Regions from separate parts of the Pseudomonas sp. S1(2024) genome, predicted to be linked through region 2. Evidence: riboswitches for the same ligand, from Rfam matches in the RefSeq annotation. Region 2 holds a riboswitch; each other region holds the start of a gene.
What was found. Region 2 has a riboswitch for cobalamin ahead of cobW (cobalamin biosynthesis protein CobW). Riboswitches for the same ligand answer to the same signal wherever they lie in the genome.
Positions count from the first base shown of each region.

Region 1: it holds a riboswitch for cobalamin, as region 2 does, so the genes downstream of both, ACLCGK_RS12905 (ABC transporter substrate-binding protein) here and cobW (cobalamin biosynthesis protein CobW) in region 2, are expected to answer to the same signal.
Region 3: it holds a riboswitch for cobalamin, as region 2 does, so the genes downstream of both, ACLCGK_RS16185 (CbtB domain-containing protein) here and cobW (cobalamin biosynthesis protein CobW) in region 2, are expected to answer to the same signal.

Region 1 covers NZ_JBKGFP010000047.1:331-10,457, forward strand. The annotation lists partial or broken gene ACLCGK_RS12895 (IS110 family transposase) at 1-874, shown strand, start outside; gene ACLCGK_RS12900 (DUF1624 domain-containing protein) at 1,051-2,217, shown strand; cobalamin riboswitch at 2,246-2,444, shown strand; gene ACLCGK_RS12905 (ABC transporter substrate-binding protein) at 2,555-3,565, shown strand; gene ACLCGK_RS12910 (FecCD family ABC transporter permease) at 3,565-4,581, shown strand; gene ACLCGK_RS12915 (ABC transporter ATP-binding protein) at 4,578-5,366, shown strand; gene ACLCGK_RS12920 (OprD family porin) at 5,383-6,723, shown strand; gene ACLCGK_RS12925 (hypothetical protein) at 6,961-7,440, shown strand; gene ACLCGK_RS12930 (diguanylate cyclase) at 7,519-9,090, shown strand; gene ACLCGK_RS12935 (ParA family protein) at 9,319-10,095, shown strand.
Region 2 covers NZ_JBKGFP010000088.1:22,031-32,157, forward strand. The annotation lists gene cobN (cobaltochelatase subunit CobN) at 1-1,060, opposite strand, end outside; gene cobW (cobalamin biosynthesis protein CobW) at 1,064-2,131, opposite strand; cobalamin riboswitch at 2,231-2,444, opposite strand; gene ACLCGK_RS24370 (hypothetical protein) at 2,543-2,902, shown strand; gene ACLCGK_RS24375 (ATP-binding cassette domain-containing protein) at 3,229-4,806, shown strand; gene ACLCGK_RS24380 (branched-chain amino acid aminotransferase) at 4,943-5,962, shown strand; gene ACLCGK_RS24385 (multidrug/biocide efflux PACE transporter) at 6,193-6,621, opposite strand; gene ACLCGK_RS24390 (hypothetical protein) at 8,672-9,505, opposite strand; gene ACLCGK_RS24395 (diguanylate cyclase domain-containing protein) at 9,531-10,127, opposite strand, start outside.
Region 3 covers NZ_JBKGFP010000060.1:78,416-88,542, forward strand. The annotation lists partial or broken gene ACLCGK_RS16155 (transporter substrate-binding domain-containing protein) at 1-2,626, opposite strand, end outside; gene ACLCGK_RS16160 (response regulator transcription factor) at 2,640-3,254, opposite strand; gene ACLCGK_RS16165 (DUF1272 domain-containing protein) at 3,474-3,716, opposite strand; gene cobM (precorrin-4 C(11)-methyltransferase) at 3,783-4,535, opposite strand; gene ACLCGK_RS16175 (cobalamin biosynthesis protein) at 4,567-4,953, opposite strand; gene ACLCGK_RS16180 (CbtA family protein) at 4,953-5,639, opposite strand; gene ACLCGK_RS16185 (CbtB domain-containing protein) at 5,649-5,837, opposite strand; cobalamin riboswitch at 5,930-6,153, opposite strand; gene ACLCGK_RS16190 (GNAT family N-acetyltransferase) at 6,237-6,716, opposite strand; gene ACLCGK_RS16195 (LysE family translocator) at 6,850-7,470, shown strand; gene ACLCGK_RS16200 (alpha/beta fold hydrolase) at 7,492-8,376, shown strand; gene ACLCGK_RS16205 (hypothetical protein) at 8,441-9,415, shown strand; gene ACLCGK_RS16210 (pirin family protein) at 9,512-10,127, shown strand, end outside.

The sequences.
Region 1 (10,127 bases), on a different contig from region 2:
TCCAAACTCGAGATCAGAAGGTGGCTCAAGCAACAATCCCTCAACACCGCTATCGCTGTTGAGGCGACCAATGTCTATCACTTGGACCTGGTTGAATTGGCCCACAGCCTAGGCTTCGAGGTCTATGTCATCGATGGTTTTCAATTGAGCAACTACCGGAAAAGTGTTGGAGGACGGGTTAAAACCGACCCCTCAGATGCGCGGTTGCTGTCCCGTTTTTTAAAAAATGAGGGCGAGGACCTTCGCCCTTGGAGCCCGCCTCCCGCTGTCTACGGCAAGCTTCAGAGCCTCTTGCGACGCAGAGCCCTCTTGGTGACTACTCGTACTGCAATGACTCAGAGCTGGGCTAACGAAAGCCTTTTGAAAGCCGCCTTCGAAACTTTTGTGAAGTCGATAGATCGGCTGGATCAGTTGATTCAAAAGAAGATTAAAGAAGTACTGCGAGAAGCTGGGCTGCAGGAACAAGTCGCTCGCTGCCAGGCAGTAGAGGGCATTGGTTTTCTCACCGCCGCAGCATTGGTGATGGTTTTTATAAGGGGCGAGTTCAAAAGCAGTGACTCGTACATTGCATTCCTAGGAATGGATTTACGAGTCAGTGATTCCGGACAGAAAAATGGGCGACGTCGCCTCACCAAGCGAGGTTGTTCAGAAATTCGTCGCTTATTGCACAACGCTGCGATGGCGGCCAGCAGATCGGCAGCCTGGAAAGGGCTTTACGAACAGCATCGGAGCAGCGGTAAAGCAACAACCCAAGCCTTGGTAATCCTGGCAACAAGCCTTGGTAATCCTGGCAAGAAAGCTCGCGCGGGTGGCATTCGCCCTGATGAAAAATCAGGACGAATACGTCACCAAAGGCGGGAAACTGGCTTGCTGAAAACCATAGAATCTCCCACAGGTACTGCACAGATTTCAGAATGGGTGAACTTCCTGTGGGAGCGGGCAAGCCCGCGAAAGGGCCGGTACAGGCCCCACAAAAACAGTTACCAACTCACCACCATTTAGTTATAAGATAACGTTTCAGTTGACATCCATTCCTATCAGCGACCTCCCATGACAAGCGCCAGTGCCACCCCCACCCTGCTCACCCAGCGCCTGCAGAGCATCGACGCCCTGCGCGGCCTGGTAATCCTGTTCATGCTCCTGGACCACGTTCGTGAAACCTTCTTTCTGCACCGCCAGGTCAGTGACCCGATGGCCATTGATACCACCGAGCCCACGCTGTTCTTCAGCCGCACCCTGGCCCACCTGTGCGCGCCGGTGTTCGTCTTGCTGACCGGCCTTTCAGCCTGGCTGTACGGCGAGAAACACCAGGGCCGCGGCGATGTCTCGGCGTTCCTGTTCAAGCGCGGGCTGTTCCTGGTGGTGCTGGAATTCACCCTGGTCAACTTCGCCTGGACCTTCCAGCTGCCGCCCAGCGTCATCTACCTGCAAGTGATCTGGGCCATCGGCGTGAGCATGATCGCCCTGTCGCTGCTGGTGTGGTTGCCACGTGCCGCCCTGATCGCCGTGGGCGCAATCATCATCGCCGGCCACAACCTGCTCGATGGCCTGCACTTCGGGGTCGAATCCGCCCTGCATGTGCCATGGGCGATTTTGCATGACCGGGGTTGGCTGGAGTTCTCCGAAAACCTGCGCCTGCGCACCTCTTACCCGGTGCTGCCGTGGATCGGTGTCATCGCCCTGGGCTACGGCCTGGGCCCTTGGTTCGCCCGCGCGAGCGAGGCCGGCCAACGCCAGCATCGCCTGCTGCTGGCCGGGCTGATCGCGCTGCTGGGCTTTGTCGTGCTGCGCCTGGTCAACGGCTACGGCGAGGCGCCGTGGAGCGTTTACCCAACCGTCTCGCAAACCCTGATGAGCTTCTTCAACATCACCAAGTACCCGCCATCGCTGCTGTTCCTGGCCCTGACCCTGGGCTGTGGCCTGCTGTTGCTGCGCGCCTTCGAACGCGCCGGCCAGGCCCGCTGGATCAGTGCCCTGGCAGTGTTCGGCGCGGCACCGATGTTCTTCTACCTGCTGCACCTGTATGTACTGAAGCTGCTGTACCTGGCCAGCGTGGCGCTGTTCGGCCGCAACCATGGCGACTACTTCGGCTTCGATGGCATCGCCGCGGTGTGGCTGGGGGCAGTGCTGCTGGCAGTTTCGCTGTACCTGCCGGTGCGCTGGTTCGCCCGCCTGAAGGCGCGGCGGCGCGACATCACCTGGCTGAAGTACTTCTGAAAAGCGTTTTCACCCGGCGGCACGATGGTCTACCATGCCGGCCGCCGGTTTCCACCACGGAATCAATAGGGAATCCCAGGCCCGCCAGTTCGGGCCAAACGGAACTGCCCCCGCAACTGTAGGTGCCGAGCCTGCTCCATCAATGCCACTGGGCCACGAACCCGGGAAGGCCGGAGCCAGGCCATGACGCACCAGTCAGGAGACCTGCCGGCCCACATTCACCAACCGGCGGGGTGTCCGGGATTGGCCATCAGTGTTGCCCCTGCCGCCAGCTGGGGCTCGGCGATGCCTGTCCGTGCGTTCCTCACCCGAACTGTCCGATAGGAGATCGCCCAGCATGCTGCCCCGTTTTGCCACCCTGCTCGCCGGCCTCGGCCTTACCGGCCTGGCCCAGGCTGCTGCCACCCACTACCCGCTGACGGTCGACAACTGCGGCAAGCCGCAAACCTTCGCCCAGGCACCGCAACGCGCGGTCACCATTGGCCAGGCCAGTACCGAGATGCTCTACGCGCTGGGGCTGGGCGACAAACTGGCGGCCACCTCGCTGTGGTTCAACAATGTGCTGCCCGAGTATCAGGTGCAGAACGCCAAGGTGCCGCGCCTGGCCGACAACGAGCCCAGCTTCGAGGCGGTAGTGGGCAAACGCCCGCAACTGGTGACGGTGCAGTTCGAATGGATGGTCGGTGCCCAGGGGGCGGTCGCCACCCGCGAACAGTTCGATGAACTGGGCATCCCCACCTACCTGCTGCCATCGGACTGCGAAGGCAAGGACAACCTGGTGGGTGCCGACGGTACTCGCCTGCAGGCGTTTCAGGTCGACACCCTCTACAAGAGCGTCAGCCAGCTGGCGGCAATCTTCGACGTGCAGGACCGTGGCACGGCCCTGAATGCCGAGCTCAGAGGCCGCCTGGACAGTGCCAAGGCGCAACTGGCCGACAAGGACCTGTCCGCCACCTCGGCGCTGTTCTGGTTCTCCAGCGCCGATCTGCACATCGACCCCTATGTGGCGGGCCGCCAGGGGGTCGCCGATTTCATGCTGCGCACCCTTGGCGTGCGCAACGTGGTCGAGTCCAGCGAAGAATGGCCGACCGTAGGCTGGGAAACCCTGGCCAAGGCCAACCCCACCTGGCTGATCATTGCCCGCATGGACCGCCGCCGCTACCCCGCCGACGACTACCAGAAGAAGCTGGCATTCCTGCGTAGCGACCCGGTGACGCGCAACATGGACGCGGTGAAGCACGACCGCATCATAATCCTCGACGCCGACGCCATGCAGGCCGGCATTCGCTTGTTCAGCGGCCTGCAGACGCTGGCCGCCGCCTTCGCCAGCGGCAAAGCAGCCCCGTGATGATGCGCCTGCTACCCTGCATCGCCGTTGCCCTGGCCGCCCTGTTGGCGGCCCTGCTGGCCGGCACCGCCATCGGCGAAACCAACCTGTCGCCCGGCGTGGTCGGCCAGGTACTGGCCAACCACCTGTGGCAGGCCGGCTACCCGGCCGACCCGATCGACGTCGGCATCGTCTGGAACTACCGCCTGCCCCGCACCCTGGTTGCCGCGGCCTGCGGCGCCGGCCTGGCCACCTGCGGCGTGATCCTCCAGGCACTGTTGCGCAACCCGTTGGCCGAGCCTTACCTGCTGGGGCTGTCTGCCGGCGCCTCGACCGGTGCGGTGCTGGTGGGCCTGCTGGGCTTCGGCAGCCTGGCGCTGAGCATGTCCGGCGGTGCGTTCATCGGTGCCCTGGCAGCGTTCGCTTTGGTACTGTTGCTGGCCCGGGCAGCCGGCCCCAGCAGCAACAATGCCCAGGTGATCCTTGCCGGGATCGCCGGCTCGCAACTGTTCAACGCCCTTACCGCCTTCCTCATCACCATGTCGGCCACCGCCGAGCAGGCGCGCGGCATCCTGTTCTGGCTGCTGGGCAACCTCAGTGGCGTACGTTGGCCTTCGGTGTGGCTGGCCGTGCCAGTTGTACTGTTCGGGCTGTTGGTGTGCCTGTGGCATCGCCGTGCCTTGGATGCCTTCACCTTCGGTGCCGACTCGGCGGCGTCGCTGGGCATCCCGGTGCGGCGTACCCAGTTGCTGCTGATCAGCTGCGCGGCGCTGGTGACCGCCGTGATGGTGTCCATCGTCGGCGCCATCGGTTTTGTCGGGCTGGTGATCCCCCATGCCCTGCGCCTGCTGCTCGGCCCCGGGCACAGCCGCCTGCTGCCCGCCAGCGCACTGGGCGGGGCACTGTTCCTGATTGCCGCCGACATCCTGTCGCGCATCTTGATCCCTGGCCAGGTGATCCCCGTGGGCGTAGTCACGGCGCTGCTCGGCGCACCGGTCTTCGCGCTGATCCTGGTCAGCCGCCGGGGGCGCCCATGACGGTCATGACGGCGCTACAGCTGGCCCCCTTGAGTTGCCAGAACCTGGGGCTGCAACTGGCCGGCAACACCGTGCTCAGTGATATCGAACTAGGTGTTGTCGCCGGTGAAACCCTGGGCATCGTCGGCCCCAACGGTTCCGGCAAGTCCTCGCTGCTGAAGGTGCTGGCCGGGCTGCGCAAGCCAGGCAACGGCAGCGTGCAGTTGCTGGGCGAACCGCTGGCACGGTTGCCCCGCCGCCGTGTCGCCCAGGCCTTGGCGCTGGTCGAACAGCAGGCCGACACCCTCGATGCGATCAGCGTGTTCGATGCCGTTGCCCTGGGCCGTACCCCCTGGCTGTCAGCGCTGGCGCCGTTCTCCGGAGAAGACCGCGCGATCGTCGAGCAGGCTCTGGCCGACCTCGACGCCCTGCACCTGCGCGCACGCCTGTGGGGGTCGCTGTCCGGTGGCGAGCGCCAGCGCGTGCACATCGCCCGTGCCCTGGCACAGCGGCCGCAGGTGCTGCTGCTGGACGAGCCGACCAACCACCTGGATATCCAGCACCAGCTGAGCCTGTTGCAACAGGTGCAGGCCCTGCCGGTAACCACCCTGGTGGCCCTGCACGACCTCAATCAGGCGCTCACCTGCGACCGCGTCGCGGTGCTCGACAAGGGCCGCCTGGTCGCCCTCGGCAAACCGCTGGAGGTGCTCACCCCCGAGCGCCTGCTGAACACTTTCGGCGTGCATGCCCACTACCTCATCGACCCCTTCGACGGCGCGCACATCCTGCGTTTGCGCGCCCCCTGAACAGGAAGTTCTGCCTATGCCGCGCCCTGTCGCCCTGCTGCTCGCCAGCGCCCTGCTCGCGCCCCCTGCGCTGGCCGACTCCGCCCAATCGCAAAGCAACGGTTTTGTCGAGGATGGCCGCTGGAGCCTGCTCAACCGCAGCGTATTCGACCAGCGCGACTACAAGCATGGCGGGCGCAACAGTGCCGGGCGCAACGCCTACAAGCCGCGCGATGAACGTAGCGGCAAGGCCGAGGAATGGGCCTATGGCCTGATGGGCACCTTCCGGTCCGGTTTCACCCAGGGGCTGATCGGTGTCGGGGTCGACGCCCACGCTTACCTGGGCGTGCAACTCGACAGCGGTGGCGGGCGCGTGGGCAAGGCACGCTTGCTCGGGGTGGATAACGAGGGGCACCCGAAGAACGAATACAGCCGTGCCGGCGCAGCATTGAAACTGCGCATGGCCGATACCGTGCTGTCCTACGGTGAACAACGGGTCAAGACCCCGGTGTTCAGTTCATCCGACAGCCGCCTGCTACCCGAGACAGCGACCGGGTTCTTCCTTGACAGCACCGAGTTCGACCACCTCAGGCTGGTGGCCGGGCACTTCAACGAAAACGCCGACCGCAATGCTTCCAGCCACGACCAAGGCTTCGTGGTGAACTACTCCAATGGCCGCCAAGGCAACAGCTTCGACCTGGCCGGCGTGGTGTGGAACCCCGGCGCCGCCTTCAGCGGCAGCCTGTACACCTCACGTTACCAGGACAGCTGGAACCAGCATTACCTGGGCAGCACCCTAAGCCATGCCCTGGATGAGCGCCGCAGCCTCACCCTCGACCTCAACCTTTACCGCACCACCGACACCGGCAAGGCGCTGTCCGGGCGCATCGACAACACCACCTGGAGCCTGGTCACGCGTTACGACCATGGGCCGCACGGTTTCAGCCTGGGCTGGCAGCAGGTGGACGGCAACACGCCATTCGACTACGTGACGCGAGGGGCGATCTTCATTGCCAACGCGGTGCAGATGTCGGACTTCAACGCGCCGAACGAAAAGTCGTGGCAGGCGCGCTATGACCTGAACATGGGCGCCTACGGCGTGCCGGGGTTGAACCTGACGGCGTTGTACGTGCGCGGGTTCGATATCGACGGTACCCATGTCGACCCTGCGGGAGGGTATGCCTACCTGGGGTATGGCAAGGGGGGCAAGCATTGGGAGCGCGACCTGGAGGCACGGTATGTGGTGCAGAGCGGCAAGGCCAAAGGCACCGCGTTTTCGCTGCGGCATAACGTGCATCGGGGCAATACGGCACAGGCGGAGCTGGATGGGGACCAGATACGCTTGGCGGTGGAATGGCCGTTGGGGGGTGGGTTCTGATGTTTCGCGTGACCTGAAAAATCCTGGGGCCGCTGCGCGCCCCTTTCGCGACACAAGGCCGCTCCCACAGGTGCAAACAAGGCCGCTCCCACAGGTGCAATGCACCTTCAGAAACCTGTGACGGCCTTGTGGGAGCGGCCTTGTGTCGCGATGGGCCGCACAGCGGCCCGCAAAATCCATCAGGCGACCACAACTGCCGTATAATCGGCAGCACTCACTGCCCAACCAGGCCACACCATGCCTCGCCTCCAGAAGTTGCTGTTGCCCCTGCTGCTGACTGCAGCCCTCACCGCCTGCGACCAGAAACCCTCCCGCGAAGAACAGATCCTGGCCCAGCTGCCGCTGCAGGATGCCTACACGCACAACATCGAGCGCATGGCCGCGCTGCTCGGCCGCACGCACCCGCAGCTGTCGCAGGCGACCATCCAGGGCGTGCTGCGCAAGCACCTGACGGTCGAGGACCAGCGCCAGGACCTGTTCCGCCTGTACAGCGAAAAGAACTTCAGCGATGCCGAGTTCGCCACCATCATCGAGGCCACCCAGGACCCGGCGAAGGCCCGCGCCCTGGAAGACACCGAGGCCGGCAAACGCCTGAGCGAGAAGCTCACTGCCCTGATGCGCGAATCGGCCCGCGACGCAAAGGTGCAGGCCTTGGCGCAGCAGCGCATGCAACAGGTTGAAGACGAGCTGGACGCGCTGGAAAACGCAGGCTCCTGAACGCAGTTCCCCACTGCGCCCATAACGCGTAATGTTGCCAACATTTCGTAGCCGGTTTTTGATCACTCGAGGTCAGGATTGCCACACACCAAGCACGGACTGCGCCTGGATCTACGCACACTCATTCTGGTGCTTTGCGCCCTTACCGCCGTGGTGATGCTGTGCGCCAGCTATTTCGCCAGCTACCGGGTGCAACGCCAATTGCTGATCGACCACGCCCTGGAAGCCAACCGGGTGTATGCGATGAAGCTGGCCAGCATTACCGAGACTTTTATCGGCAACGCCTTGCAACAGCTGTCGTTCAGCGCGGGCGTGCAAGGCCGCCAGCTGGGTGACGCCGTCGCCCTGCAGGCGGAGGCCGAGCGTGTCCTGAGCCAGAGCATGGCCTTCAATTCCACGTTCGTGATCGATGCCAACGGGGTGCTGCTGGCGGTTTCTCCCGCCCCCTTGCGGCACCTGGTCGGCAGGCACATGCATTCTCCCGGTGTCCAGGAGGCGCTACAGGCGCGCCGCCCACTGGTGTCGACGCCCTACATTTCGGCGGCCAACAACCTGGTGGTGGCGCTGTCGCAACCCATTTACGACAGCAACGGCCGCTACCTGGGGTATGTCGGCGGCAGCCTGTACCTGCGTGAACACAACATTCTCAACAGCCTGCTGGGCGAGCATTTCTACAAGGACGGTTCCTACCTGTACGTGGTCGACCGCAACCGCCGTCTGCTTTACCACCCCGACAGTCAGCGGGTGGGTACGGTGGTTGAGGGCAATGCACTGATCGACCAGCTGGCGGGCCTGGGCAATGGTACCCGGCAATTGACCAACAGCCTCGGCGTGGAAATGCTCGCCGGATACGCCACCGTGCCCAGCGCCGGTTGGGGCGTGGTGGCACAGCAGCCGCTGACCCAGACGGTGATGCCACTGAGCCATCTGATCCTCAACGTGGTCGGCACCTCGGCGCCGTTGGCACTCGTGGGCAGCATGCTGCTGTGGTGGCTGGCCATGACCATCGCTCGGCCGCTGTGGCAGCTGGCCGCCGGCGCCCGCTCGATGGATCGGGCCGGCACTGCCGAACGCCTGCATCGGGTACCGGCCTGGTATTTCGAGGCGGCCGAGTTGAAGCGTGCGCTGCTGTTCGGGCTGAACCTGCTGCATGAGCGCATCGGTCGGCTCAATCGCGACGCCCAGACCGACCCGCTGACCGGCCTGGGCAACCGCCGCAGCCTGGAGTTCAGCCTTTCGCTGCTGGAAGCCGAGGGCCGGGCGTTTGCGGCCATCGTGCTGGATGTCGACCATTTCAAGCGGGTAAACGACTGCCACGGGCACGAGGTGGGTGATCAGGTGTTGCGCCGGTTGGCGGAGCTGATGCGCCGCTGCTGCCGCGAGGGTGACCTGCTGTGCCGCACCGGCGGCGAGGAGTTCCTGATGCTGCTGCCAGGGGCTAGCCTGGACGTTGCGGCAGCGGTGGCCGAGCGGCTGCGGCTAACGGTGCAGGATACGCCGGTGGAGCCGGTGGGCGCGGTGACGGTGTCGCTGGGGGTGGCGCATTGGGATGGCGAGGCCGAGAGCGAACCGGGGGATGCGTTCAGCGAGGCTGACCGGGCGCTTTACCGGGCCAAGCAGGAGGGGCGCAATCGGGTGGCTGTTGCCTGAACGCCCTTGCTTGCCTGTTCCGGCCCTTTCGCGGGCACGCCCGCTCCCACAGATGATGCGCCACCCTTGGGGGCAACAGAGTTCCTGTGGGAGCGGGCATGCCCGCGAAAGGGCCGGAACAAACAATAATGAATGGGCAGGTTGTAACATTCATTGTCATGAAACTGTCTTGTTTCAGTCATAGGATTGACCCCAACCTGACATTTTCACTTCATGGATGAACGTCTGATGCGTCGTGTGGTTTTCAATCAGAAAGGTGGCGTCGGCAAGTCCAGCATCGCCTGCAACCTGGCCGCAGCCAGTGCCGCCGAAGGCTATCGGACCTTGCTGGTTGACCTCGACCCGCAGGCCAATGCCACCTACTACCTGACCGGGCTGGTCAATGACGCCATTCCTTCCGGCATCGCCGATTTCTTCCGCCAGACCTTGTCGCCGGTCACCGCTGCCGGCAAGAAGCACCGGGTGGCGATCACCGAGACCCGCTACCGCAACCTGCACCTGGTCACCGCCAGCCCCGACCTCAGCGACCTGCAAGGCAAGCTGGATCGCAAGTTCAAGATCAACAAGCTGCGCAAGCTGCTGGTGGAGCTGGGCGAGGACTACGAGCGGATCTACATCGACACACCACCGGCGCTCAACTTCTATACCTTCAGCGCGCTGGTAGCAGCCGAGCGGCTGTTGATTCCGTTCGACTGCGACAGTTTCTCGCGCCAGGCCCTGCACAACGTCATGGCCGAGGTCGAAGAACTGCGCCAGGACCACAACCCGGCGCTGCTGGTGGAAGGTGTTGTGGTCAACCAGTTCGCCGAGCGCACCGCACTGCACCAGACCCTGGTCGAGCAATTGCGCAGCGAGGGCATGCCGGTGCTGCCGGTATACCTTAGCCATTCGATCAAGATGCGTGAGTCGCACCATGCCTCGGTGCCGCTAGTGCACCTGGCGCCGCGGCACAAATTGGCGCTGGAGTTCGTCGATTTGCTGGATGTACTGGAGCGTGCGGCCTGACAGAACCCTGGGGCGCAAAGCGCCGCAAAAAT
Region 2 (10,127 bases):
CGGGGTGGGCGCGGTAGCAGACCACGTCGGACTGGCTGCGTTCGCTGCGCCAGGCCATGTCCTTGAAACTGACCGGGCGGGTGATGATGCGCCCGTCCAGTTCGGGCAGGGCAATGTGCATGGCCAGGTCACGCGCCCCCAGGCCCTGCTCGCTGGCTTCCCAGCCGGGCTGGTTGTCTTGCGCGCAGATGGCCTGCAGCACCGGGATGTCGCGACGGAACGGGCGCAGGTTGGGGCGCTCCGGGCTGGACAGGGCAAAGCCGGTGGTGTTGACCAGCACTTCGGCACCCACCTCGTCCAGCCAGGCTTCGACCTGCTCCAGGCAGGCGCTTTCCTTGAGGCTGGCCACGGCGATCGGCAACGGGTTGAGCCCGGCGGCCTGCAGGCGCTGGCAGAACACATCGATGAACGCGGTATTGGCCGCCTGCAGGTGCGAGCGGTAGAACAACAGTGGCGCCACCGGCTGCTCGGGGTGCCACTGCGGGTACCAATCCTCCAGCGTGGCGCTGCCCTTGGCCGGGTGATACACGGCAGTGCGCGGCAGCGGCTGCGGCTCGTCCCAGGCATAGTCGCGGCCCAGCCACTGGCTGGCCAGGCAGTTGAACAGGTTGATGGCGTTGGCCTTGCCGCCCTGGCGCAAGTAGTGCCAAAGGCGTTCGGCCTGCTCGCCGCTGACACTGCCCAGGCTGGTCAGCTCCGGGTCGGGGCGGTCGTCACCCGGCACCAGGATCAGCTGCACGCCACGGCCGGCCAACTCGACCAACTGCTCGACGCCATAGCGCCAGTAGCCGACGCCGCCGTGCAGCGACACCAGGATGACTTTGGCATGGCGCAGCACCTGGTCGACGTACAGGTCGACCGAGGCATGGTTCTGTACCTGCATCGGGTTGGCCAGGCGCAGGCTGGGGTAATCCTCGGGCAATTGCTCGGCGGTATCGGCGAGCAATGCCAGGTGCGAATCGCCGCTGCAGAGAATCACCAGCTCGGCGGGCGTCTGGCCGAGGTCGGCAATGCTGTCATCCGGCACGAAGCCGCCGGGCTGGGTCCGCAGCAGGTGCATGCGTCAGGCGCCCAGTGCCTGGCGCAGGCGCGCTTCCAGCTGGGCGGCGTCAAGGTCCTGGCCAATCAGCACCAGGCGTGTGATGCGCGGCTCGTCGGCGCGCCAGGCGCGGTCGAAGTGCTTGTCGAAACGGGTACCCACGCCTTGCACCAGCAGGCGCATCGGCTTGCCCGGGATGGCAGCGAAGCCTTTGGCGCGCAGGATGCCGAATTCCACCACCAGCTGGGTCAGGGCATCGAGCAGCAGGCTTTCGTCGGCTTCGGGCAGGTCGATGGAGATGGAGTCGAAGGCGTCGTGGTCATGATCGTCATGGTCATCGCCGTCATGATGCGAATCGTGGTGGGTACGGCGGCCATCGATGTGCGCCTCGGACTCGGCGCCCACGCCCAGCAGCACCTCCAGCGGCAGCTTGCCGCTGCTGGCCTCGATCACCTTGACCGCCGGCGGCAGTTCTTCAGCCACCTCGGCGCGGACCTTGGCCAGGCCTTCGGCGTCGATCAGGTCGGCCTTGTTCAGCACCACCAGGTCGGCGCTGGCCAGCTGGTCGGCGAACAGTTCGTGCAGCGGCGACTCGTGGTCCAGGTTGGGGTCGAGCTTGCGCTGGGCATCGACCTGGTCCGGGTAGGCGGCGAAGGTGCCGGCGGCCACCGCAGGGCTATCGACCACCGTGATCACCGCGTCGACGGTGCAGGCATTGCGGATTTCTGGCCACTGGAAGGCTTGCACCAGCGGTTTGGGCAGGGCCAGGCCGCTGGTTTCGATGAGGATATGGTCCAGGTCGCCACGGCGTGCCACCAGCTCGCGCATCACCGGGAAGAACTCTTCCTGCACGGTGCAGCACAGGCAGCCGTTGGCCAGCTCGTAGACGCGGCCGGTGGCTTCTTCTTCGGTGCAACCGATGCTGCACTGCTTGAGGATTTCGCCGTCGATGCCCAGTTCGCCGAACTCGTTGACGATCACCGCAATGCGGCGGCCCTGGGCGTTGTCGAGCATGTGGCGCAGCAAGGTAGTCTTGCCCGAGCCGAGGAAGCCGGTGACGATGGTGACGGGGAGCTTGGCCAGTGTTTTCATGTCGCATTGCCCTTGGCAGATTGGCGCGGGCATGCAGGACGACAGCCGCAGGCCAGGCCGGCCGGGCTTGTTCGCCACCGGATCACCCCGCCCGGTTGAAAGTCGAAAACGTGACGAGGCAGGTCTCCTGGCTCGCACCGTTCCATGTACCCGCTGGTGCAGCGGGCTGGCGGGATGACGCCTTCCCGCGCGCGGGCGCAGTGGCTGTGTCGATCCGTTGTCGGTGCTTACAGTTGCGGGGGCAGCCGCGGCTTGTACCGCGTTCCCGTCTTAGCTTCGGCCTGGCCGAAGAACCTCGAAGTGGCAAGGCTACGCAGTGGCTGGCGGGTGGTCAACCATTGCTGTCGGGCTGGCCGACAGCAAGTGGCGCAACTGCGTTACAGTGGTGGCTTTGAGCAGCGAGGCCCACCGGTGAAACCCCTGAACAAGCGCGATATGGCACGCCTGGAGCGTGAACTGGTGGTTTGCCTGACCGAAGCCTGCGAAACCGCCAAGGCGGAGATCGTCGGTTTCAGCTGGCTTACCCATCGTCTCGCGCCCGAGAATTTTCCGGCCAGCCTGCGTATTACCTGGGTGTTCGAGCGAGAGGCCGACAAGGCCGCCGCCGTGGCGGGCGACGCGAAGGTGCGCATGCTGGCACTGACAGGCCTTGCGCTGGAGCAGGCCGGCATTCAGCTGGATCATCCGGCCTGGCATGTGCGGTTTGACAGTGAAGAGGCCTGCCAGCAGAGCCACGGGGGCGACTGGACCAGGCGCTTGATGGGGCGCTGAACCAGGGGCATGCGCGGCCCTGGCTCTTGTAGGAGCGGCCTTGTGTCGCGATAGGGCTGCGAAGCAGCCCCAGGGTTTCAGCATAGTGGCACAAATTGCTGGGGCTGCTTCGCAGCCCTATCGCGACACAAGGCCGCTCCTACAGCGCACGCGGCGCACTCGCGGAATCTGTTTTCCCGCGACAACGATGCCTCTATCCGTTAGGCTACGCATTCCCCTGTCACGAGGTGTTCGTCCAATGCGCCATTGATGCCGCCGTCCCTTCGACGGCCAGTCTTCAGCCTCCGGCTCGCTCCGGAGATGTCGCGGCATTGGTGGAGTTGTGCATGACGAACACGTCGATCCTGACGCTGGACAGCGTCTCCTTGGCCTTGCCTGACGGCAGGCTGTTATTTACCGACCTCAGCGAAACCTTCGACCAACGCCGCACCGGCCTGGTCGGGCGCAACGGTGTGGGCAAGAGCCTGCTCGGGCAGGTACTTGCCGGCCAGCGCGAACCAAGCAGCGGCCAGTGTCGGCGCCTTGGGCGCATCCATCTTCTGGACCAGCAGGTGATCGAGCACAGCGCCACGGTCGCCGACCTGGCCCAGGTGGGCGCGGTGCTCGCTGCGCTGGAGCGCATCGAGCAAGGCAGCGTCGCACCCAGTGACTTCGACACCGTCGGCGAACGCTGGGATATCCGCGAGCAATTGCAGGGGCACCTGCAACGCCACGGCCTGGGCCAGCTCGACTGGCACCAGCCCGCCCACAGCCTGAGCGGTGGCCAGGCCATGCGCGTGGCGCTGGTCGGCGCCTGGCTCAGCGAAGCGGACTACCTGATCCTCGACGAACCGAGCAATCACCTGGACAGCAACGCCCGCGCCCAACTGCTGAGCATGATCGAAGCCTGGGACCGGGGCTTGCTGGTGATCAGCCATGATCGCAGCCTGCTCGCGCACATGACGCGCATCGTCGAATTGTCCAGCCTGGGCTTGCAGGCCTATGGCGGCAACTACAGCTTCTATTCGGCCCAGAAAGCCAGCCAGACGGCGCTGGCCCAACAGCAACTTGCCCGGCTGAAACAGGAGCAGCAACGCCAGGCGCGCGAACTGCAGCGCCAGCGCGAAGACCTGGAACGTCATCAAGCCCGCGCCGGGCGCAACGCCAGGCACGCCAACCAGGCCAAGATCCTGGTCGACCGCCAGCAGGAACGCAGCCAGGCCACTGCGGGCAAGCAGTGCCGCGACCATCGCGACGCCCGGCAGACGCTGCAGGGCAAAGTGCGTGACGCCGCTCACGAAGTCGAGCAGGACTGCGCCATTACCCTGCATGCACCCACGCCGCAGCGTCATCCGGGCCGCGAAGTGCTGGCCTTGCAGGCGCTGCACCTACCCCGCGGCACGCGCAAACCATTGAACCTGCGCTTGTGCCTGGGCCAGCGGGTGGGCCTGGTCGGCGCCAATGGCAGTGGCAAGTCCACCCTGCTCAAGCTGATGAACGGCGAGTTGCCAGCACCGCCCGACAGCCTGCGCCTCAGTGGTGAAACCGCCCTGCTTGACCAGCACTGCAGCGCACTACCAGGCCATACCAGCGTGCTCGACCACCTGCACCAGGCAAACCCGACATTGGCCCAGGGCGACTTGCGCAGCCGCCTGGCGCAACTTGGCCTGGATGCGGCCCGCATCGAACTGCCCAGCGGCCTGCTCAGCGGCGGTGAACGGATGAAGGCAGCACTGGCCGCCGTGCTGTACCGCGAACGGCCGCTCGACCTGTTGCTGCTGGACGAACCCGGCAACCACCTGGACCTGCCGTCGCTGGCCGCACTGGAACACATGATCGGGCAGTTTCGCGGGGCGCTGGTGGTGGTGTCCCACGACCAGGTACTGCTCGACCGGCTGGCGCTGGACGAGTACCTGCACCTGTAGAAGCCGCAATAAATGCATTGCAGGCTATCAATTCGTGACTGGCCGTTCCCGATCTGCCACGGATGTATTATGGTGGCGTGGTGCGCATATAACAGCAGCCCGAGCAATCGGGCACTTGCAAGACAATGAGGGTGTCATGAGCAACGAAAGCATTAATTGGGACAAGCTGGGTTTCGACTACATCAAGACCGACAAACGCTACCTGTCCGTATGGCGCAATGGCGTGTGGGACAAGGGCACCCTGACCGAAGACAACGTACTGCACATCAGTGAAGGCTCCACTGCCCTGCACTACGGCCAGCAGTGCTTCGAGGGCCTCAAGGCCTACCGTTGCAAGGACGGTTCGATCAACCTGTTCCGCCCGGACCAGAACGCCGCCCGCATGCAGCGCAGCTGCGCCCGCCTGCTGATGCCGCAGGTGCCGACCGATGTGTTCATCGAGGCGTGCAAGCAAGTGGTCAAGGCCAACGAGAAGTTCGTGCCACCGCATGGTAAAGGCGCCCTCTACCTGCGCCCGTTCGTGATCGGCACCGGTGACAACATTGGCGTGCGCACCGCCCCCGAGTTCATCTTCTCGATCTTCGCCATCCCGGTTGGCTCGTACTTCAAGGGCGGCATGAAGCCGCACAACTTCCAGATTTCCAGCTTCGACCGCGCAGCCCCGCAAGGCACCGGCGCGGCCAAGGTCGGTGGCAACTACGCCGCCAGCCTGCAGCCGGGTGCAGAAGCGAAGAAAGCCAACTTCGCCGACGCCATCTACCTCGACCCGCTGACCCACACCAAGATCGAGGAAGTCGGTTCGGCCAACTTCTTCGGCATCACCGCCAACAACGAGTTCGTCACCCCGAAATCGGCTTCGGTGCTGCCAGGCATCACCCGCCTGTCGCTGATGGAACTGGCGCAATCGCGCCTGGGCCTGAAAGTGATCGAAGGCGATGTGGAAATCAACAAGCTGGACCGCTTCATCGAAGCCGGCGCCTGCGGTACCGCTGCGGTGATCACCCCGATCGGCGGCATCGAGTACAACGGCAAGCTGCACGTGTTCCACGACCTGGAAAAGGTCGGCCCGGTTACCCAGAAGCTCTACAACGAGCTGACCGGTATCCAGAGCGGTGACGTGGAAGCACCGGCTGGCTGGATCGTCAAGGTTGCCTGAGGCGCTTTAACGGTTTGAAAAACGGGGCATGCCAGCGATGGCATGCCCCTTTTTATTGGGTGCACCGGCTGCACCGGTGTTCGCGGCTAAAGCCGCTCCCACAGGTACAGCGCAAGCCTGAAGCCTGCGCCATCCCTGTAGGAGCGGCCTTGTGTCGCGAAAGGGCTGCGAAGCAGCCCCAGGATATCCGCGCAATGCACAAATCGAGGAGCAGCGCAGGCTGGTGGTTTTCATGCAAGGCGACGCTGCATCAGCAGGTGCCGGGCTTTGTCGAAGGCCCAGTTGTACAGCACGGTGTAGGGCAGGATGATCACGAAGAAGCCCAACTCCACCATGAACGCCTGCAGCAACGAAATTTCCAGCATCCACGCCGCCACCGGCAGGCACCACACCACCAGCCCGGCTTCGAAGCCCAGGCCGTGTGCAAAGCGTGCGCTGGCCTTCCAGTGGATGCGCTCGACCCGCACGTAGCGATCGACCAGCGCGTTATAGACCATGTTCCACAGCATGGCGATCACCGAGAGGGTCACCGCCAGCGCCCCCGCCGTCGCCAGCGACTTGCCCATGATCCAGGACAACAGCGGCGCACACAGCAGCACGGCGAACACTTCATAGCCGACGGCGTGAACCAGGCGTTCGGTGAAAGAGACATTTTTCATTGCAGATTCCATCCAGTGCGTGAGTCGTGCTTCCTATTTTATTTGATAGAACTGATACTCGCGACATAGCTACCATCGGTTTTATCAATACCATGCGCTACTCACCCGAAGCTCTGGTCGCCTTTGTCCTTCATTTTCACGATAGTTTGAATTTTTTTCAGGTTTTTTGAACTTATTTGAATAATGGCCGCATTGTACCGTGCGTGAAATCAGATCTACCCATCAGATGTGATTGACACACGTGTCAACGTCTATAGCCTTGTAATTGAGGGCTGCAATTGCGCATTTGTCGGGACTGGGTACCAGCAAGAGCCCCCCCGGAATTTTGGCAGCTGAGAAAGCTGGTTTCTCTGAAGTAGTGACGACGGGCATAGCCGGTCGGATTCTGAACCCAAGGTCGCAAGGCTGGGAGCTAAAGGATCGCTGCGACTACTCCTCAAACCTACCGAGAAGGCACCTTTGGGTGCCTTTTTGCTTGATGCTTGGCGTCAGCTGCATCGTCCAAAGGCTGCGTGGCTAGGCTCAACCGGGCTCAGTTGCACAAGCTTGAGTAGAGCATTATCCCAGCTCGGGTGATCAGAGAGTGAAAGCGCGAGGCCTCAATTTGGGACCGCCTAGCAGTATAGGATTCAGCATATCGACATGAATGGAGGCCTTCCCCTTCCTGGTTTACAGCGCCTGATAGGCTGTATTTTTCGACCCCATGTAAACCACTTTTTTTCACTGTAAAACACAGTGGTTTACAGTGAAAAAAAGTGGTTTACAGCTGAGCTCGTAATCGGTGGAGAGACTCTTTTCCGTCCCTAGACAGCGGCCTTCATGGACTGCTGGAAGGGCGAAGAGCTGTTTAACGCCAAAAAGGGGGTTAGCAATGATCCTGAACTATCGATTTCCGGGGCGGTTCGGGTGAGTGTTTCCGGAATCAGTTTCTTGACCATGGCGTCAGTCTTGTAGGCTTCTTCAGCGTCGTCGGACAGCGCCGCCCAGCGGGACGGGGTGATGCTAGGGAAAAAAATCGAGCGGATGGAGACCGGGACAAAGCCTGACAAGTCGAATGAAGTAATCTCTCTAGATCCCGATTAGCTGCTATATTTAAATCTTATCCGATCTTATTTGTTTAAATCTAATAATATAGTACGTTGAACGTATAAAAAATACACATCAACTAAATTGAGCTGTGTAAAAGTCTGCTGCGGCGGGTACTGTCTCAACAAAGGAATCGTCGTACCACGGCGCGCGTAGCTGCTGGCGTAGAAGCGCGCGGTCATCGTCACTCAGCAGTGATTGCGAGCCGGCTTCATGCCAATTATGTCCGCGGCGGTCGATCAGGAGTACAAGTGTGCCCCCTGAGAAATTTGACCCTGTGCTAATGGTTGGACGGCGCGAGGACGATCGCGCAGAGAGGTTGTGGTGAAACTGATAACAGTTCGAGACGTACGCCTTGCATCACACGAGGCAGCCACGGAATGGATACAGGCATGCAGCGCTATGTGGAGGAAGGAATGATTTGTTAAATTTGCAACCTGAAGGCTTGAGCCTGATGCTGGGCACTGCTAAGAAGCTTGCTCTCTCTTTGGAGTGGCCAGGGTGAATTTGCAGTGGCTTATTCTGCGAGCCAGACGTTGTGAGGCTCAATACAAGGCACGGGATGATCACGCCGCTGCTGTGCAAGCCACTTGCGAGTCATTTCAACATCGAATATTTGCCCCTGCTCCATCAATGTCAGGATGAGAGCGTCGGCTACACGGTAGCGTCCGCAGGCAGGACAGTCCCGCTCCTCCCAAGGGCCTTCGCATGTAGGTCCAGATGCAATTCCAGCGCAAACCAAACACTTCATAAGCGAACCCCATTCCCGTAGGTTTAATCCATTTTTTACTGAGGAAGGCACGATTAAGCATCGAACGCCTAATTGCATAACTCTGTCGTCGGCCGCGGGTAAGGCACCCAGAGGCAACAACATACCCGTCCGAAGCGCCAGTTGAGGAAAACTCTTAGCCAGACGCCTGTTAACAGAATCCCCTACAGACTTGTGATGCTTACAGACCTGTGTCTAGCGAGGAAACAGTAGAGTAATAGCAGCCCGCCCTCCCCATCCTTCCGGTCCATCGGTTGCACTTTCGACCCAGTAACGCGGTCCGACTTGGATCGTCATGGGCTGGTTGCCAACCTTCAAGAGTTGGGTGACTGTGAAGTTGATTGGAATGGACCATTCATGGCTCTTCCAATTGTACGTCGACTCGCTGTTGATACCGAATGTCGTGAATGTGCTGTTGGTATAGGAAAAGAATGGCTGAAGGAAGGTATGGTTGATTCTTTCTTTGTTATCTGCCGGCGCGGTCTCCAATCCCCACAAATGATTAGCCAGCATCCCGTGGGTCCATCCGTTGGATTGTTTCAGTGCCACGGCTGTAGGACCCGCAGCCCATTGTTCTGCGCTGAGCAAATCATCACTGCCAGTCGGAAATAGCAGCGCTGGGCCGGCGCCCCAGATCCAACCATTTGACGTTGGCTTTTTCGGTGAGAAGAAAAAGCTTTGCGTAACATCTCCTATCCCGGATTTGTCAGCCCCGCCGCCCCTCACTAAACCGTGCTGATCAATCACTGGCAGGATCGTTCGGGAAATGAGGTTCCACTCCGAATTCAATGAAAAAGGAAGCACGGGCTGGATATTGGTGACGCTATGCATTCCGTCCCCGGAGGGCCCGATTTTTTGATCCCAGTTGTACTGAATGGGTAGGCTATACATGGCCGCGATGGGATTCTGGGCTTTCTTAGCTAGTTCAGAATTGTCATCTGCCTCTGCACTGAAAGGGATGAACGGGACAAGTCCGAGCAGCGACAACCCAATGAGCGTTTGGTGATTCCGCATTTTCAGACTCTCCATGAGCGATCTGCGCGCCGCTGCGCGCTCACTGGGCTAGATGATATTGATTACGGTGTCGCTTGGCTTCATACATCGCCGCATCGGCTGTTTTGATCAGTTCGGCGGGATCCGTTGAGTGGCGAGGCGAGTTTGCAATACCGATGCTAGGTGTCACGAAATCGATGACCAGTTCGCCAATGCGGACTGGTTTACTCAAAACACCGAGCAGTCGCGCAGCCAATCGTTCAGCAGCCTCGACGTTATCGCCCAGCACTAGCAGAGTGAACTCATCCCCCCCCAGTCGAAACGCACGATCCGGCTTTCGTACGGAGTTCTCCAACCGGCGTGCGAGACACACGAGTAACTCATCACCCGTTTCATGGCCGAAGGTATCGTTGACCTGTTTGAAACGATCCAGGTCAACGAAAAAGAGGGTCAAAGGCTGAGGTTGCCCTCCCAGAAGCTCTCTTAGGTAATGGTGGAATGCCTTGCGATTGCCCAGGCCTGTTAGGGCATCATTGTGCGCCATGGCATAAAGCTGATTTTGATATTCCACGTGCGCGCTGACGTCATGCAGAATGCCACGGTATCCGCGGAGGGTCTTCTGCCCATCAACGATTGGGGTAATGCGGGCTTGGTAATG
Region 3 (10,127 bases), on a different contig from region 2:
CCGCCAGCGTGACCCGATGCCCCAGGGTATGCAGTTGCCGCTCCAGCAGCAGCAGGTTGGCGGGGTAGTCGTCGACCACCAGTATGTTCAAAGGGCCGCTGCTTGTTTCCAGCACAGGGTCGTGCTGGTCGGCCTGCACCGGTGCAGCGCAGGCGGGCAGCTGCAGGCTGACCTGCACCTTGGTGCCAAGGCCTTCGACGCTCTGCAAGTTCAAGGTACCGCCCATCAACTCGGCCAGCGTGCGGCTGATGACCAGTCCCAGGCCGGCGCCCTGGCGTGCCCGGGGGCCGTCGGCCTGGACGAAGGTATTGAACAACCGGGCCTGGTCGGCAGGGCTGATGCCGATGCCGGTGTCTCGCACACTCAGCTCCACTGCCAGGCTGTCAGTGTCGGTGGGCGAGGGCAGTAGCAGGCTGGCCTGGACTTCACCGCTGTCGGTGAACTTGATGGCGTTGCTGATAAGGTTGGACAAGACCTGCTTGAGGCGCAGCGGATCAGCCAGCACCCACACCGGCGCAGCGGGCAGTTCGCTGTGCAGGTGCAGGCCTTTGGCCCTTGCATTGCCTTCGAATACCCGCACGGTGGCGCGTACCAGTTCTACCAGGTTGGTGGGCACTGGCTGCAGGGTAATATGCCCGGATTCGATACGGGAAATGTCGAGAATATCGCCGATCAGCTCAAGCAGGCCAATGGCCGAATCGTGGGCGGTCTGCAGGGTCTGGGCGTCGCAGCGGCCGCCGCGGCTGTCTTCCAGGGCCAACTCCAGCAGGCCGATCACGGCATTCATCGGGGTACGGATTTCATGGCTCATGGTGGCCAGGAAGGTGCTTTTGGTCTGGCTGGCCTGTTCGGCGTCGTCCTTGGCCTGGCGCAGCTGTTCAAGCAGGCCGCGGCTAAGCGCCAGTTGCGCTTGCAGGGCATGCTGGGCCTCGGTGCGCTGGTTGATCAGCTTGCGCAGGTAGCTGTTCCAGAACACCACCCCGGCCAGCAGCAAGGCCGACAGCACCAGCACTTGCAAGACCAGCGTGCGGTAGTCGCGCCAGGGGCTGTCACTGACCAGGGTGGTGGTGCGCCAGCGGTTGATCAGCTGGTCCAGCTCTTCGGGTGGAATGCTCAGCAGCGCCTTGTCGAGGATTGCCTGCAGCTGTGGCTGGTCCGCGGCCACGGCGAAGGCGGCGATGGCCGGGTCGTCGTCGAGCACGCTGGCAATGCGCAGGCGGTCCTTGAACACATGGCTGATGTAGTAGGCGGCATTGATATGGCTGCTCAGGGCGACGTCGGCGGCACCGTTGGCCACGGCCTCCATCAGGCCGAGCGGGTTGTCCACCTCGACCATCCTGGCCTGTGGGTAGCGTTGTTGCAGCACGGCCCGTTGCGGCGAACCGCGTACCAGGGCGATGCGCATGCCATCCAGCGCCATGGCCTGCGGCGGTGAAGCATTGTCGCCACGGGTGACCAGCACCCGCGGGCTGACCAGGTAGGGGCGGGTATAGCGCAGTTGTTTCGAACGGTCTGTGCTGTAACCCAATGCGCCGATCATCTGCGCATCCCCGCGCGTCAGGCGCTCGATCATTGCCTGCGCCGACGGGCTTTCGACCGGCTTGAAATGCAGCCCCGTGCGCAGCGAGATCTGCTTGAGCAGCTCGAGGGTGATGCCGCTGGGGCGGTGCTTGGTGTCGTTGAAGGTCAGTGGCGCCAGCGAAGTGTTGACCAGCACGCTGACGTTGGGGTTGGCAGCTATCCAGGCTTCTTCTTCGGCGGTCAGGGCGGTGAGGTGGCGCTGCAGCAGCAGGCTGGTGTTGCCACTGCTCCAGCGGCGCAGGATATTCAGGCGTTCGCTTTCGCTGATACGTGCCAGCGCCTTGTTGACCAACTGTCGCAGGCGCGGGTTGTCACTGGCCATGGCAAAGGCAAACGCGCCAGGGGCAACCTGACAGAAGTGATCGATCTTCAGTGTGCCCTGGTAACTCTTGCCAATCGCGAAGTCGGTACTGATGGCATCGCCCAGGTAGGCGTCGGCCTCGCCCAGCTCGACGGCGGCCAACCCGGCCAGGGTCGAGCGATACAGGCTCAATTGTGCCTTGGGGTACAGGCTGCGGACGCTGCTGGCCGGCAGGTAATGATCGACCATGGCCAGGCGCAGGCCGGCGAGGTCGGGGGTGTTCTTCAGGCTGCGCCCCTCGCGTGTGACGATGACTGGCAGATCGTCGGCGTAGCTTGAACTGAGGCTGAGCTGGGCATCCGCTGCCTCGAAGGCGTTGGAGCTGCCCAGCAGGTCGATACGGCCGTCGCGTAGCGCAGCGATGGCTTCGTGGCGGCTGTCGTAGCGTCGTACTTCGATGGTGGTACCCAGCTGTTCTGCGATGATGCCAGCGTAATCGGCGCTGAGGCCTTCGTAGTCGTGCTGGCTGACATTGATCTCCAGCGGTGGGTAGTCGGGGCGCGAACTGCCAAGTACCAGGTGCTGGCGTTGCTGTAGCCAATGCCGCTCTTCGCTGGACAGCGCAAGCGGGGCCGCGGCGCTGACCGAGCGTGCCAGCAACTGGCGAGGTTCGCTGTTTGCCAGCAGCGCGCCGGAACCGGCCAGGCCGATGACCAGTAGGGCGCTTGCCAGCAGGCGCTTCATTGTCATCGAGCGCTCAATAGACGCTGTTGCGCTTGGCCAGGTCGACCATTTCAACCAGTGATTCGGTCTTGAGCTTTTCCATGATGCGGCCCCGGTAGGTGCTTATGGTCTTGGCGCTGAGGTTCATGCAGGTGCCGATATTCTTGTTGTTCTCGCCGCGCGCCAGGCGCCGCAGCACCTCCATTTCCCGGTTGGACAGGCTGGACAGGCGCACTGGCTCGCTTTCCAGCGAGTTGCTGTTGACCGACATCTGCGGGAAGGTCGAGTAGCCCTTGACCAGCGCTTTCAGGGCAAACAGCAACGCCTCGTGGTCTTCTTCCTTGGTGACAAAAGCGCCGATGCCAGCATCCAGGCAGCGCCGCACATACAGGTCGGTGGCCTGGCCGGTCAGCACCATGATCTTGGGCGCCGGCTCCAGGCATTGCAGGCGCTTTATCACTTCCATGCCATCCAGGCCGGGCAGGCCGATGTCGAGAATTACCACATCCGGTCGCAGGTCGCGGGCCACCTGCGCCACCTCGCTGCCATTGCCGACCTCGCCGACAACACGGAAGCGCTCGCGTTCGAGCAACATGCGCAAGGACAGCCGGACGATGGGGTGGTCGTCGACGATCAGCACGGTAGTCATGAAGAAAACTCCTGTCAGGATGTGGTCCGCTTCCTGGATCACTCAGGAATACGTCTGCAAGTGGGGTTATCGGAAGCGCTGCACGATACGACCATTCCCGAAATTTGGTAATGCCGAGTATAGAAGTGTTGAAAGTCCACGTGCTTGTTGTTGAAAAGTCCTACAAAAAGTGGGAAAGACATCACCCTGGCAAAGCGGCGATGCCTGTTTTTGTAGTCGTCATGCGCAGGCGGAGTGTGATTTGCTCACGCGCTGGGTTGAGGCGGGGTTGTTGGCCAGTGCCTGGCCGACCCGTGTCGGGCGTGCCACCAACTGGCCGGTGCAGTTCGGGCAGCGGCCCTGGAAACGGGTTTCGGCGCAGGTGCGGCAGAAGGTGCATTCGAAGGAGCAGATCAGCGCATCGGGGCTGTCACCCGGCAGGTCGGTATCGCAGCACTCGCAGTTTGGGCGTAGGTCCAGCATGGGCATGACTCCTGTTTGCAGGCGGGAAACCGGAGTCTGCTACGCCTGCGGCGAACCTGGCAATGCTCAGTCGCCAGGGCGATACAGGTGGGCGTGCCCGGCGCGATACAAGGCCGATTCGGCAAACGGTGTGTCGCCCAGCACATGGCCCACAAGGATCAGCGCCGTGCGCCGGAAATCCTTGGCCGCGACGCGTTCCACGATATCGCCGAGGGTACCGCGCACCCAGTCCTGGTCCGGCCAGGTGGCACGATGCACCACCGCCACCGGGCAGTGCGTGCCGTAGTGCGGCAGCAGTTCTTCGACGATACGCGACAGGTGCTTGACCCCCAGGTGAATCGCCAGGGTGCTGCCATGGCGCGCCAGGTCGCCCAGCTGCTCGCCGGGCGGCATCGGCGAGCTGTCACCATAGCGGGTGAGGATAACGGTCTGAGCTACCTGGGGCAGGGTCAGTTCGCAGCCGAGCAGGGCGGCGCTGGCCGCTGTAGCGGTGACCCCGGGGATGATCTGGTAATCGATGCCCAGCGTTTGCAGATGGCGGATCTGCTCGCCGATGGCGCCGTACAGGCTGGGGTCGCCACTGTGTACCCGAGCCACATCCTGGCCTTGCTCATGCGCACTGCGCATGGCGGCGATGATCTGCTCCAGGTGCAGTTCGGCACTGTTGATCACGGTCTCGGCCTGGTGGCCCTCGAGCACGGCGGCCGGCACCAGCGAGCCGGCATAGATGATCACCGGGCACTGGCGGATCAGCCGTTGGCCCTTGACCGTGATCAGTTCCGGGTCGCCGGGGCCGGCGCCGATGAAGTAGACCGTCATGGAAAGTCCTTGCAGGAAAGAGGGGAAGCGTTCAACAGGCCAGGGCGAGGGTAGCCGGGCCCAGTACCTTGCGCGTCAGCAGCAACCTGGCGGTGCCAACCCGCTGGCTGGCCAGGGCCAGTGCCGCACTCTCCGCCACGCCCCAGCAGCCACAGTGGGCATGGGCAGCGGCGGAACGGTGGCTGAGTCGGGGTTCGTAGGGTTGCAACTGCGCGGTATCGTACAACACCAAAGGCAGGCCGAGGCGTTCGGCCAGTTGCTGCAAGCCGGGCTCGTCGGCCTTCAGGCTGATGCTGGCGATGCCTTGCAGGTCGGCCAACGCCAGGCCCTGGGTGGCCAGGGCCTGGCGCAGCAAGATTTCCAGCGTATCCGCCGGGCAACCCCGACGACAGCCGAAGCCGGCGTAGAAGGCAGGCATCAGGCCTGGCTGGAGCGCCGGAACAGCCAGGCGCTGAGCAGGCCCAGGGCCAGCCAGAATGCGGCGTTGGTCAGCCAGGAGGCCACTTTGAACTGGGTTTCCAAGGCGGCGGGGGCCAGGCTCTCGTGCACCTCGGGTTGCGGCGCACCGATCACATGGGGAATGACCAGCAGCACAGCGCCCAGCGCCTTCAGCAACCAGTGGCGAGCGAACACCAGCAGGGCCAGGCCCAGCGCGGTGGCACTGGCGGTGCCGATCCACCAGGCCTGGCGTTGCCCCAGGTCGGCTGCGGCAGTACCTGGCAGTTCCGGCGGCAGGCCCAGGGTCGGGGCCAGGCAAAACACGGCGAAGCCGGCCAGGCCCCAGAGTGCGCCGGTGCCGGCTCGCTTGGGTTCACGCAGGCTGTACAGGGCGGTGAGAATCAGGGCGAAGCCGACCGCGACCACCAGGTTGCCGCCGGTGGTGGACAGCACTCGCTGCCAGCCGTCTTCAGGTGCCCAGGCCTCGGCGCTGTGTTCATGCGCTGCCACTTCGCCGGCATGCTCGTGCTCGGCGACGGGGGCCGAGGATTCGTAGGTTTCTGCCTCGAGAATCAGCGGGGCGACCCAAAAGCTCTGCAGCAAGGTCAGCAGCAAGGCCGCCAGCAACCCGCTGAAGCCCGCGGTGCGGGCAATGCGTGTGATCATCGGGCGTACTCAGTGGCAGGGGAATGCGGCGCTGTGGCGGGTGTCGTGGGCGGCGTTGTGCACGGCCTCGATATGCGAAAAGCCGGCGAAGTACACCAGGCACAGGCCCAGCAGGCTGGCGCCGATGGCGATGACGACACGCTGGCTGAGGGTGACGGGGGTGGTAATGCTGTGTTGCTTGGCGCTGGTGACGGGCATGACGCGTTCCTCTGCTTTTTGTGGGCAACGGGCAAGCGCGGCAGCCCCGAGCGTGGCAGCCCAGGGGAATGCAACAGCGCCCGCCCACCGCGGGGTGTTCATGAACGCCAGGCCGGTCTCCGGGCTTGCGAGGAGGAGCCAGGCTCCTGGAAAGCGTCACCTTCCCATGCCGGGGATCAGGCACAGTGGTACAGACGCTTCGCTCGCTTACCGTTGCGGGGGCAGCACCGGCCTTGTCCGGCCCTGCTGGAGGGCCTGTGACGCACCGGTTTCCCGTTTCACCCCCATCGGGGGCACCTGAACGCGAGGCATAAGGAGACCATGGGGCGGGGCTGGCGTCAATTGCCAGAATCGTTTGCGGGCGCTCCGGCTACCCTGTGGGAGGGAACGCGCGCCCGGTCAGCCTCGGGCAAACGCCGCCAGCTTGTCCCCGTCCAGTCGGTAGCGCACCCACTCATCCTGCGCTTCGGCCCCCAGCTTCTGATAGAAGCCGATAGCCGGCTCGTTCCAGTCCAGTACGCTCCATTCCAGCCGTCCGCAATTCTTCGCCACCGCCTCGCGGGCGATATGCCGCAGCAATTGCCGCCCGGCACCGTCGCCGCGCTGCTCGGGCGTTATGTACAGGTCTTCCAGGTAGATGCCGTTGCGGCCGAGCCAGGTCGAGTAGCTGTAGAAATACACGGCAAAGCCGATTGCCCGGCCATCGCGCTCGCACATCAGGCTATGCACGGTGCTGCCCTCGCCAAAAAGGCTGTGCTCGATATCGGCAACGCTCGCGATCACCTCGTGGCGGGCGCGTTCGTACTCTGCCAGCTCGGTGATGAAGGCAAGTATCTGCTCGGCGTCGGCGCGAACGGCAGGACGGATGGTGAGGCTCATGGGACGGCTTCCTTGATCTGATGGTAGCGGTACAGCGATGTGTATCTACACAATTTAGTGAAACTGTATCGGTCGCAGAAGAGGGCGACTCCGTTAGTGTGACAGCACCCATAAAAAAAGTGGATTGCCTGCCATGCTTGCCTCTGCCGACCTGCTGACCGCCTTCGTGCTGTTCGCCTTCGTGTCTTCCATCACTCCTGGCCCCAACAACACCATGCTGCTTGCCTCCGGGGTGAATTTCGGTGTGCGTCGCTCGATCCCGCACGCCCTGGGCATCAGTGTCGGTTTCATGGTGATGGTGCTGGCTGTCGGCCTGGGCCTGGGCGAGGTGTTCAAAGCCTGGCCGGCGCTGTATACGGTATTGCGTTACACCGGTGCCGCCTACCTGCTGTACCTGGCCTGGAAGATCGCCACCTCCGGGCCGGTCGGCACAGCTTCGTCCAGTGCCCGCAAACCGCTGGGCTTCTGGGGAGCGGCGGCATTCCAGTGGGTCAACCCCAAGGCCTGGGTGATGGCAGTCGGGGCAATCACCACCTACACGCCGGCGCAGGGCTATGTGACCAACGTCATTGTCATTGCCGCCTTGTTCGCCCTGGTCAACCTGCCGAGCGTCGGGGTGTGGGTGATGTTCGGCAGCGCCCTGCGCAACTTGTTGCAGAACCCGCGCTGGCTGATGCTGTTCAATGTCCTGATGGCCTTGTTGCTGGTGATTTCACTGTACCCGCTGCTGTTTGTAGAATCAGCGTTTTCCTGACCCCGCGAGTACAGTAAGCCGATGCAGTTGATCCCCTGGTCTCACGAATGCGCCGAAGGCTTCACCCTGCGGGGCTGGCGAACCCCGGCCAGTGGCAAGCCGTTACTGCATTTTCTGCACGGCAACGGCTTCTGCTGCCTGGCCTACCAGCCATTGCTGATGCGCCTGGGCGAACATTTCGACCTGTGGCTCAGCGATGTGCAGGGCCATGGTGACAGCGACCATGGCGGGGTGTTCCGTGGCTGGAACCGGACCGCTGCGCTGGCGGTGGAGGCTTTTGCAGCCGGGCGAGGCGAGTATGGTGACGTACCGCGCTTTGCCGTCGGGCACAGTTTCGGTGGCGTGCTCACCGGCCTGATCCTGGCCAGTGAACCGCAACTGTTCACGCGTGCCGTGCTGCTCGACCCGGTACTGTTCAGCCGGCGCATGCTGGGTGTGATGGGGATGGCAGCCCTGGTCGGCTTGCACCAGCGCCATGCCCTGGCGCGCAAGGCTGCCAGCCGTCGCAGCCACTGGCCCGACCGCGAGGCAGCCCTGGCTTCGCTGCATGGGCGGGGTATCTTCAAGGGGTGGGCCGATGCGGCGCTGCGGGCCTACGTGGAGCATGCCATTGGCGACTGTGGCGAAGCGGTGGTACTCAAGTGCCGGCCCAGCCGCGAAGTGGAAATATTCAGTTCGTTCCCCAAGCGCATGTGGGCGAGCCTGGCGGCAATCCGTACGCCCACGCGGGTGCTGTACGGCGAGCACACCTACCCCTTCGTACCGCATTCGGTGAATCGCCTGGTGGCGCTCAACCCTCAGGTCAGCGGCAGGCAGGTTGCAGGTGGGCACTGCTTCATGCAGGAGCATCCTGAGGCGTGCGCCGAACAAGTGCAGGCCTTCCTGCTGCAGGGACCGGCGGGATAGTTTTTCCAGACAGCATCGGGCGCAAAGGCGTGAGTAATCTTGGGCTTTGCCCGAGCGTACGAACATGACCAGCAAGACCCTGCTACAGCCATCGTATCTGCAAAAACGCTACGACTACTCCTGCAAGTCAATCGAGTCACTCAGGCAGGCCCTGTACAGCACGCTTGCACCGCTGGCGGGGCGTTCACCTCTGGCTGTGGTCAGCGTGGGCTCCTATGGCCGATGCGAGGTTTCGCCTGTTTCGGACATCGACTTCTTCATCGTGCATGACACCAGTTTGCCGGCGGATCGTCTGGACGACATATTGCGCCAGGTCAGCGACCTTGTCCGGCCCATCAGCCATCCGGGAGAAAGCGACGAGGCGAAATTCGGCCGAGGGGCGTTGGCGCTGTACTCAGACGTTAGCGAACACATAGGTTGGAAATGCGAAGACAATACGGCGCTGACCAGGCGAATGCTGATGTTGCTCGAGGGCCGCGCCCTCTTCGGGCATGAGGCCTTTGCCTGGTGGCAGAATGACCTGCTGCGCCGTTATATTCCTGATGATCATGGAAGCGGGCTTGCCAGGTTCCTGCTTAACGACCTGATCCGCTACTACCGCACCCTCATGGCGAATTTCGAGGAAAAGAGGGCCGAAGGCAAGGCGTGGGGAGTACGCAACATCAAACTGCAATTTTCGCGAAAACTGCTTTTTGCAGGCGGTATCGTGGCGATTGCCGAAGTCCACGGCCTCGCTGCGCCGTCGAAGATCATGCGCCTTCAACAATTGCTGGCCCTCACCCCTCTGCAACGCCTGGCATTGCTCGGTGACTCCAACCCCTACAGCGCTTCTCTGTTCGAAGACTACGCAGTTTTCCTCGAGTTGATATCCTCGGTGGAAAATCGCCGCCATCTGGATAGTCTGACCCCCGGCCAGGCCATGGCGGATCCGGTCTATCGGGAACTCAGGGGGCGGGGACAAGCCTTTTCGTTGAAGCTGGAGCATTGGTTGAGGTCGCAGTACGCGGGGCATCCGATACTTCACGCCGTCTTTTTTTGATTGTCCTTTTAATGAGACGATGCATGCCATTTTAGCCGGCTATTGCCTGATTGGTCTCACTGGTAAGGTTATCTCAACCAAGAGAGGAGCCTTCTCATGAAAACGATTCTGGGTATTCACCGCAGCCCCCACGCCCACTGGGTAGGTGATGGTTTCCCGGTGCGCAGCCTGTTCACCTACGACAACCTGGCCAGCAAGATCAGCCCGTTCCTGCTGCTGGACTATGCCGGCCCTCATGACTTCACCCCGACCAGTGCGCGGCGCGGCGTTGGCCAGCACCCGCACCGCGGCTTCGAGACCGTGACCATCGTCTACCAGGGCGAACTGGAACACCGTGACTCCACCGGCGCTGGCGGCTTGATCGGCCCTGGCGACGTGCAGTGGATGACTGCTGCCAATGGCATCATCCACGAAGAGTTCCATTCCCCAGGTTTCGCCCGTTCTGGCGGTACGCTGGAGATGGTACAGCTGTGGGTCAACCTGCCGGCGCGGGACAAGCGCGCAGCGGCCGGCTACCAGACGCTGCTGGCCAAGGACATCCCGGTGGTGACGCTGGACGGCGAGGGCGGCAGCCTGCGGGTGATTGCCGGTGACTATCGTGGGCATTCGGGGCCGGCGCGGACCTTCACTGCGATGGATGTCTGGGACCTGCGCCTGAATGCCGGTGCAGCCTTGCAACTGCCGGTTGCCGCCGGGCGCAATGCGGCGCTGG